2 linked regions of the Rubrivivax gelatinosus IL144 genome follow. The main gene of each other region encodes a partner of the protein of the gene in region 2 in a complex. Links are inferred from orthologs where the notes say so. Each region holds a gene or a part of one and is shown on either strand. Other genes may lie near its edges.

The links. Proteins that work in one complex are often made in the same cells at the same time.
Region 1: the proteins of trxA (region 2) and RGE_RS10130 are in contact, whole or in part, in an NMR structure (PDB 2IPA), measured with the Bacillus subtilis proteins. The link is inferred for Rubrivivax gelatinosus IL144 from one-to-one orthologs.

Annotation. Positions count from the first base shown.
Region 1 is NC_017075.1:2,163,611-2,167,222, forward strand. The notes cover bases 837-3,612. They hold RGE_RS10130 (arsenate reductase ArsC), read right to left. Parts: upstream 2,590-3,612; coding sequence 2,083-2,589; downstream 837-2,082. Other genes in these bases: RGE_RS10120 (winged helix-turn-helix transcriptional regulator), read left to right, coding at 837-1,012; arsB (ACR3 family arsenite efflux transporter), read right to left, coding at 1,014-2,078; RGE_RS10135 (arsenate reductase ArsC), read right to left, coding at 2,591-3,079; RGE_RS10140 (ArsR/SmtB family transcription factor), read right to left, coding at 3,107-3,433; RGE_RS10145 (arsenite methyltransferase), read left to right, coding at 3,547-3,612. Also shown: RGE_RS10115 (SDR family oxidoreductase), read right to left, coding at 1-447; more of RGE_RS10120, read left to right, coding at 626-836. UniProt on the Bacillus subtilis protein: Catalyzes the reduction of arsenate [As(V)] to arsenite [As(III)]. In vitro, can dephosphorylate para-nitrophenyl phosphate (pNPP).
Region 2 is NC_017075.1:3,529,898-3,534,388, reverse strand. What follows is about bases 898-3,715. They hold trxA (thioredoxin TrxA), read right to left. Parts: upstream 2,563-3,715; coding sequence 2,233-2,562; downstream 898-2,232. Other genes in these bases: RGE_RS16105 (serine/threonine protein kinase), read left to right, coding at 2,788-3,715; rho (transcription termination factor Rho), read right to left, coding at 898-2,039. Also shown: RGE_RS16125 (hypothetical protein), read right to left, coding at 1-264; RGE_RS16120 (type B 50S ribosomal protein L31), read right to left, coding at 362-622; more of rho, read right to left, coding at 774-897; more of RGE_RS16105, read left to right, coding at 3,716-4,491. UniProt on the Bacillus subtilis protein: Participates in various redox reactions through the reversible oxidation of its active center dithiol to a disulfide and catalyzes dithiol-disulfide exchange reactions.

The DNA.
Region 1 (3,612 bases), 1.4 Mb from region 2 along the record:
GAAGTACCAGTGGTTGCGCAGGATGGTCCAGCCCGGCACGCGGCTGGCGGCCAGGGCGTCTTCGGTGCCGGCGTGGTCGGGCGCGAAGGTGACGAAGGAGTCGTGCGGCCCGGGCATCGAGGTGTAGACGAGGTGGGCGACGCCGGCCTGCTCGGCGGCGGCGACGGCGGTGCGGTGCTGCTCCAGGCGCTTGCCCGGGCGGTCCAGCGCGTCGGTGCTGACGATCAGCGCGCGGGCGATGCCGGCGAAGGCGCCGGGCAGCGACGCGGCGTCGTCGAAGTCGGCGCGGCGCGTGGCCACGCCGCGCGCGGCGAAGGCGGCCAGGCGTTCGGGCTGGCGCGAGGCGGCGACGATTCGCGCGGGCTCGACGTGCAGGGTGTCGAGCAGGTGCTGCAGCACACGCTGGCCGAAGTGGCCCGAGGCGCCGGTGACGAGAAGCTTGGACATACGAGACTCCGTTGAAGGCGGGCGGGACACCCGGATCATTAGTATTTAAAAGGAACCAACTCTCAACTTGCGTGTTGGTGCCGAAATGATCCATCATCACGCGCCGGCTCCACAAGAAGGGAGCCGAACGTCACTTGGTGACCTCGGTGTTACCGACCCCAGCCCCGCGGAGTTCTCGATGTCGCTTCACAAGTCCAAGGACCCCTACGCCGACCGCTGCCCGATCCGCGACGTGCTCGAACGTTTGGGCGACCGCTGGAGCATGCTGGTGCTGTTCACGCTGGAGGAGGGCGGCACGCTGCGCTTCTCGGTGCTGAAGTCGCAGATCGCCGACATCTCGCAGCGCATGCTGGCGCAGACGCTGCGCCGGCTGGAGCAGGACGGCCTAGTCAGCCGCACCGTCTACGCGACGGTGCCGCCGCGTGTGGACTACGCGCTGACCGAGCTCGGCGCCTCGTTCCTGAAGCCGATGCACGGCCTGCTGGACTGGGCCAAGGCGCACCACCAGGACGTGCACGCGGCGCGCCGTGCCTACACGGCGCCCGAGGCGATCGAGGCGCGCTGAGTCAGCCGCGCCGCAGCCCGGCCTCGTACCAGGGCTGGCTGCGCTTGACCCAGCGCACCACCAGCAGCATCACCGGCACCTCGATCAGCACGCCGACGACGGTGGCCAGCGCCGCGCCCGACTGGAAGCCGAACAGGCTGATCGCCGCGGCCACCGCCAGCTCGAAGAAATTGCTGGCGCCGATCAGCGCCGACGGGCAGGCCACCGCGTGGCTCTCGCCGGCGCGGCGGTTCAGCCAGTAGGCGAGTCCCGAGTTGAAGAAGACCTGGATCAGGATCGGCACCGCCAGCATCGCGATGACCGCCGGCTGCGCCAGGATGGCCTCGCCCTGGAATGCGAACAGCAGCACCAGCGTCGCCAGCAGCGCCGTGATCGACCACGGGCCGATGCGGGCGAGCGTCGCCTCCAGCGCCTGCGGGCCGCGCCGCAGCAGCGCGCGGCGCCAGGCCTGCGCCAGCGCCACCGGGATCACGATGTAGAGCACGACCGAGGTCAGCAGCGTGTCCCAGGGCACTTGAATAGCCGACAGCCCGAGCAGCAGGCCGACGATGGGCGCGAAGGCGATGACCATGATCGTGTCGTTCAGCGCCACCTGGCTCAGCGTGAACAGCGGGTCGCCGTTGGTCAGCCGGCTCCAGACGAAGACCATCGCCGTGCAGGGCGCCGCGGCGAGCAGGATCAGGCCCGCGACATAACTGTCGAGCTGCTCGGCCGGCAGCCAGGCCGCGAAGACCTGGCGGATGAAGATCCAGGCCAGCAGCGCCATCGAGAAGGGCTTGACGGCCCAGTTGACGAACAGCGTGATGCCGATGCCGCGCCAGTGCCGGCGCACCTGGTGCAGCGCGCCGAAGTCGACCTTCAGCAGCATCGGGATGATCATCACCCAGATCAGCAGCCCGACCGGCAGGTTGACGCGCGCGACCTCGAGCCGGCCGATCGCCTGGAACGGGCCGGGCAGCAGCTGCCCCAGCGCGATGCCGGCGACGATGCACAGCGCGACCCAGAGCGTCAGCCAGCGCTCGAACAGGCTCATCGGGGCGGGGGCGGGCAGGGTGGCGGTGGTCATGGCGTCAGCTCCGGCCGATCTCGGCGAGAGCGGCCTGCAGCGAGGTGCGGTCGCCGCCGGCCACCGGCAGCGCCAGCAGCAGCTGCAGCATGCGGTAGCCGATCGCCTGGCGCGTCAGCTCGAAAGCGCGGCGCTTGCCCTCGTCGCCGCCTTCGGCGTTGGACGGGTCGGGGTAGCCCCAGTGCACCTTGACCGGCTGGCCGCGGGCGCTGAAGAAGACCGGGCAGGCCTCGGCCGCGGCGCTGTCGCAGACGGTGATGACGATGTCCAGCGGCGGCGCGCCGTCGGCGACGAACTCGTCCCAGCTCTTGCTGCGCAACGCGCCGGTGGCGATGCCGGCGTTGGCCAGCGCCTCCAGCGCGAGCGGATTGATGCGCCCGCTGGGCGCGCTGCCGGCGCTGTGCGCCTTCACGTCGGCGCCGAGGCGGGCGGCGAGCTGGTTCAGCATGCCCTCGGCGAGCACGCTGCGCGCCGAGTTGTGGGTGCAGAGGATCAGGACGTGGACGGTCATGTCAGTCTTTTCCGATGTCGGTGACGCGCGTCTTCAGCGCGACGCGGTCCAGGCTGGCCAGCGGCAGCGCCAGCATCAGCTGGATGCGCCGCTTCATCGTGACGAAGGTGTCGACGAAGGCTTGTTCGCCCTGGGCCGCGGGCGCGGCGGCCGGATCCGGCATGCCCCAGTGCGCCGTGACGGGCTGGCCCGGCCACACCGGGCAGACCTCGCCGGCGGCCTGGTCGCAGACGGTGAAGACGAAATGCAGCTCGGGCGCGCCGGGCAGGGCGAACTCCTCCCAGCTCTTGCTGCGCAGGCCATCGGTCGGCAGGCCTTGCGCGGCCAGCGTCTTCAGCGTCAGCGGGTGCAGCTCGCCCTTGGGGTGGCTGCCGGCGGAGAAGGCTCGAAAGCGCCCCTCGCCGAGCCGGTTCATCAGCGCCTCGGCGAGGACCGAACGCGCCGAGTTGCCGGTGCAGACGAACAGGACGTTGTAGGTCGTCGGTTCCATTGTTTGCCTCGTGAAGAAGCCTGCCGCTCAGCAGCGCGCGCCGCGGCGCGTGGCGCGCGGCGTGCAGCCGCTGGCCTGGCAGCAGTGGTCGGTGAGGTAGCCCAGCAGCGTGTCCATGCGCGCCATCTCGGGGCGGTAGATCAGGCTGCGGCCGTCGCGCTCGGCGCTGACGAGCCCGGCGTGGATCAGCTCCTTCAGGTGAAAGGACAGCGTCGACGACGGGATGTCGAGCATCGCCGACAGCGCCGACGGCGTCATGCCCACCGGTGCCGCGCCGACCAGCGCGCGGAAGATGCGCAGCCGCGCCTCCTGGGCCAGTGCGGCCAGCGCGGCGACGGCGTCCTTCTCGTTCATCGCGGGGGCGGCGCCTGCGTCGTTCTCTGACATCGGTACTTCCTATATTTCCAGAGTTGTGGAAGTATAGATGCATGGCCGTGACAGCGGCGTGTCCGAGTGAAGGAACAACGATGAACAGCGAAACCGAGGTCAAGGACTTCGTGCGCCGCCACTACGGCGACGCCGCCACGCGCGTG
Region 2 (4,491 bases):
CAGCCACTGGATCGCCAGCGCGCCCAGCCAGTGCGGCAGCAGCGCGGCGTCGGCCGGCACCCCGCCCAGCGTCGGCGACAGCCAGGACGTCCGGCCTTCGGCGATCGCCGACATCAGCCCGTAGGCGACGAGGTCGGCGTTGCGCCAGGGGTCGCGGTGGAAGACGCCGGGCAGCACGTACGCGGCACAGAACACCAGCAGCGCCAGCCGCGGCAGGGAGCGCGCGCCGCGCTGGGTGACGAGGGCGGGATTGGGACTGCTCACCGGAGGACGATGATGCGTGAAGACGGCGGAAAAAAGAAAAGGCAGCCGAGGCTGCCTTGTCCAGCGGGGGCCGCGCGCGGGCCCCGGCGGGCACGCCTCACTTCTTGAGGCCGACCCGCGCGAACTTGTTGCGGAACTTCTCGACGCGGCCGCCCAGGTTGTCCACGCTCTTTTGCGTACCGGTGTAGAACGGGTGCGTCTCGCTCGTGGTTTCGAGCTTCACCAGCGGCAGCTCGCGGCCATCGTCCAGCTTGATCGTTTCCTTGGTCTGAACGCACGAACGCGTCACGAACTTGAAGCCGTTGGACAGGTCCTGGAAGCAGACCTCGCGGTAGTTCGGGTGGATGCCTTCTTTCATGGTGCCTCTCGAGTGCAGGTGTGGCAGCCACGCCGAAACGTCGGCGCACTTGCCCGGTGGCGGAAAAACCGCTGATTCTAGCGTGAAACGGGGCCCCGTAGGGCCCCGTGTGCGCGCATCGAGTGCGCGCAAGGCGTGATCGACCGCGGAATCACCCGCCGCGTCGCATCATGTCGAAGAAGTCCAGGTTGTTCTTCGTCGCCTTCATCTTGTCGAGGATGAACTCCATCGCCTCGATCTCGTCCATCGGATAGAGCAGCTTGCGCAGGATCCAGGTCTTTTGCAGGATCTCCGGCTTGAGCAGCAACTCCTCGCGGCGGGTGCCCGACTTGTTGATCAGGATCGACGGGTAGACGCGCTTCTCGGCCATGCGGCGATCCAGGTGGATCTCGCAGTTGCCGGTGCCCTTGAACTCTTCGTAGATCACCTCGTCCATGCGGCTGCCGGTGTCGATCAGCGCGGTGCCGATGATCGTCAGCGAGCCGCCTTCCTCGACGTTGCGCGCGGCGCCGAAGAAGCGCTTCGGGCGCTGCAGCGCGTTGGCGTCGACGCCGCCGGTCAGCACCTTGCCCGACGAGGGCAGGACGTTGTTGTAGGCGCGGGCCAGGCGGGTGATCGAGTCGAGCAGGATCACGACGTCCTTCTTCAGCTCGACCAGGCGCTTGGCGCGCTCGATCACCATCTCGGCGACCTGCACGTGGCGCGCGGCGGGCTCGTCGAAGGTCGAGCTGATGACCTCGCCGCGCACGGTGCGCAGCATCTCGGTCACTTCCTCGGGTCGCTCGTCGACGAGCAGCACGATCAGGTGCACCTCGGGGTGGTTGGCGACGATCGCGTGCGCCAGGTGCTGCATCATCACCGTCTTGCCGGTCTTGGGCTGGGCGACGAGCAGCGCGCGCTGGCCTTTGCCGATCGGGGCGATGAGGTCGATGATGCGGCCGGTGATGTTCTCCTCGGCCTTGAGGTTGTCGCGCTCGAGCTTGAACTGCTCTTTCGGGAAGAGCGGCGTCAAGTTCTCGAACATGATCTTGTGCTTGCTCTCCTCCGGGGTCACGCCGTTCACACGGTCGACCTTCACGAGGGCGAAGTAGCGCTCGCCGTCCTTGGGCACCCGCACTTCGCCTTCGACCATGTCGCCGGTGTGCAGGTTGAAGCGGCGGATCTGGCTCGGCGACAGGTAGATGTCGTCGGTCGAAGCCATGTAGCTGGCTTCGATCGAGCGCAGGAAGCCGAAGCCGTCGGGCAGGACTTCGAGCACGCCGTCGCCGAAGACCTGTTCACCGGCCTTCGCGCGCTTTTTCATGATCGCGAACATCAGCTCCTGCTTGCGCAGGCGGGCGACGTTCTCGATTTCCAGCGCTTCGCCCATCTTGATGAGCTCGGAGACGTGCTGCGCTTTCAGTTCGGACAGATGCATGGGTCGAGACCCTGGTCACGCCGGGCCAGCGCCCGTCAAGGGTGCCCGCCGAGGCGTAGAGAGAGGCTGTGGGAGGGGAGCCTGGTCCGCGTGCCGCTGCCTGTTCGTGTGCCGGCGAGGAGGCCGGCGGGCAGCGGGGCGGGGGCGTACCGTCGGCGCCGCGAGCGTGATGCTCAGGCGCCGATCGGCCGCATTATAGATGGCTGTCGATGAAGGCCGACAGTTGTGCCTTGGAAAGCGCGCCGACCTTGGTCGCGGCGAGCTGGCCGCCCTTGAAGATCATCAGCGTCGGGATGCCGCGGATGCCGAACTTGGCCGGCACTTCGCGGTTCTCGTCGACGTTCATCTTGGCGATCTGCAGACGGCCGTCGTAGGCCGGCGCGAGTTCGTCGAGCACCGGCGCGATCATCTTGCAGGGGCCGCACCACTCGGCCCAGTAGTCGACGAGGACGGGCTTGTCGGCCTGCAGGACGTCGCTTTGGAACGACGCGTCGGTCACGTGCTTGATCAGTTCGCTGCTCATGGGGGTGAACTCCGGGCGCCGCGGTCGCCGTCACGGGCGGGCGCAGGATGGGTCGGTAAACCGGGAAGGGTACGCGAATGCGTCGGGCGGATTCTTGCACAAAGGGCCTGTTCGGCTGATTGGGCTGCGGCTATCACCGCGATAGCGCCGGGCGCGCGAACTGCAACCGAAAACGACGCCAGATCGGGGTTTCGGCATGTGCCCCGCCGGTTTCCAATCTGGACCATGTCCAACCCCGTAACCGCCACGGAGGCTGCGCCGCGTTCCGCTGCGGTGCGCCACTTCGGCGCCTATCAGCTGCTGCGGCTCGTCGGCAAGAGCGAGCGCACGATGGCCTGGCTGGTGGCCGACGCGCGCGCCGGCCGCGACCTGCTGCTCGTGCTGCCGCGCGTGCAGCCGGCCGAGCTCGCCGCGCTCGAGCGCTGGACCGAGACCGTGCAGCGCGCCGCGCGGCTGCAGCACCCGAACCTCGCCGTCGCCGTGGACATCGGCGTGCAGGACGGCTGGCCCTACGTCGCCTACGACCTGGACGACGCCGCGCCGCTGGCCGAGCGGGTCGGCTCGCAAGGCCTGGCGCCGCCCGAGTGCGCCGGGATCTTCGTGCAGCTGCTCGCCGGCCTCGCGTTCGCGCACCAGTCCGGCGTCGCGCACCAGGACCTGCAAGGTTTCGTCGTGCTCGTCGACGACCACGGCCGGCTGCGTCTGGCCGGCCTGGAAGTCGCCACGCCGCAGGGCGAGGCGCCGTCGCTGGCCGCGCAGCGGGCTGCCGCGCAGCGCGACGTGATGGCTGCCGGCCTGCTGCTGCACCACGCGCTGGCCGGCCAGCACGCGCTGGACGAGCCCGACACCGGGCGCGTCGTCGAGCGCATGCCGCCGCTGGGCCGCGAGATCGTGCGCCTGCCCTGGGCGACGGCCCACCTCGTGCCCGAGCCGCTGCGCGCCATCGTCAACCGCGCCACCGACCGCCAGGAGCGCCAGCGCTACCGCAGCGCGCGCACGCTGGCACGTGCGCTCGAAGGCTGGATCCAGGCCGAGTCCGGCGGCAACGGCGCGCTGTCGCTGCTGTCCGACCGGCTGCGCGCCGCCGGCGTGCTGCCCGCCCAGCCCGGCGCCGCCGGGCGCCTGAACCGCCTGGGCGCGATGGAGCGCCAGCGCACCAACGAGATCGCCGAGGTCGCGCTGCAGGACCTGGCGCTGGCTTTCGAGCTGCTGCGCGCCGTCAACACCGCCCAGGTGCGCGGTGCACAGGTCTCGGGTAGCGGCCCGATCCTGACGCTGCGCCGCGCGATCGCGATGCTCGGCATCGACGGCGTGCGCCGCGCCGCCACCGCGCTGCGGCCCTGGCCCGGCCCCTTGTCCGAGGACGCCGCGGCCGAGCTGCTGCAGCTCATCGCGCGCGTCAAGCGTGCCGGTCGCGTGGCCGCGGCCTTGCGGCCCGCCGGCTACGACGCCGAGGTCGTGACCTTGCTCGCGATGCTGCAGAACCTCGGCCGCCTGGTGCTGCAGTACCACTTCCCCGACGAGGCGCAGCAGATCCGCCGCCTGATGCAGCCGGCCCCCGGCAGCGAGCGCGAAGACCCCGGCATGGGCGAGCAGGCCGCGTCCTTTGCCGTGCTCGGCATCGACGTCGAGGCGTTGGGACACGCCGTCGCGCGCCACTGGGGTCTGGACGACGGCGTGCTGCACATGATCCGCCGCCTGCCGCTGGAGACACCGGTGCGCCATGCCGACGGCGACACCGAGCTGCTGCGCCAGGTGGCCAGCGCCGGCAACGAGATCGTCGATGCCTATGCGACGACCGGCGCCGCGCCCGGGCCGGCGCTGCAGCGCATCGCGCAGCGCTACGGCCGCGCGCTGGGCCTGTCGGTCAAGGAGCTGCAGGAGGCCGTCGCGGCCTCGATGCGGCCCGCCGGCGCCGCCGAGCCCGCG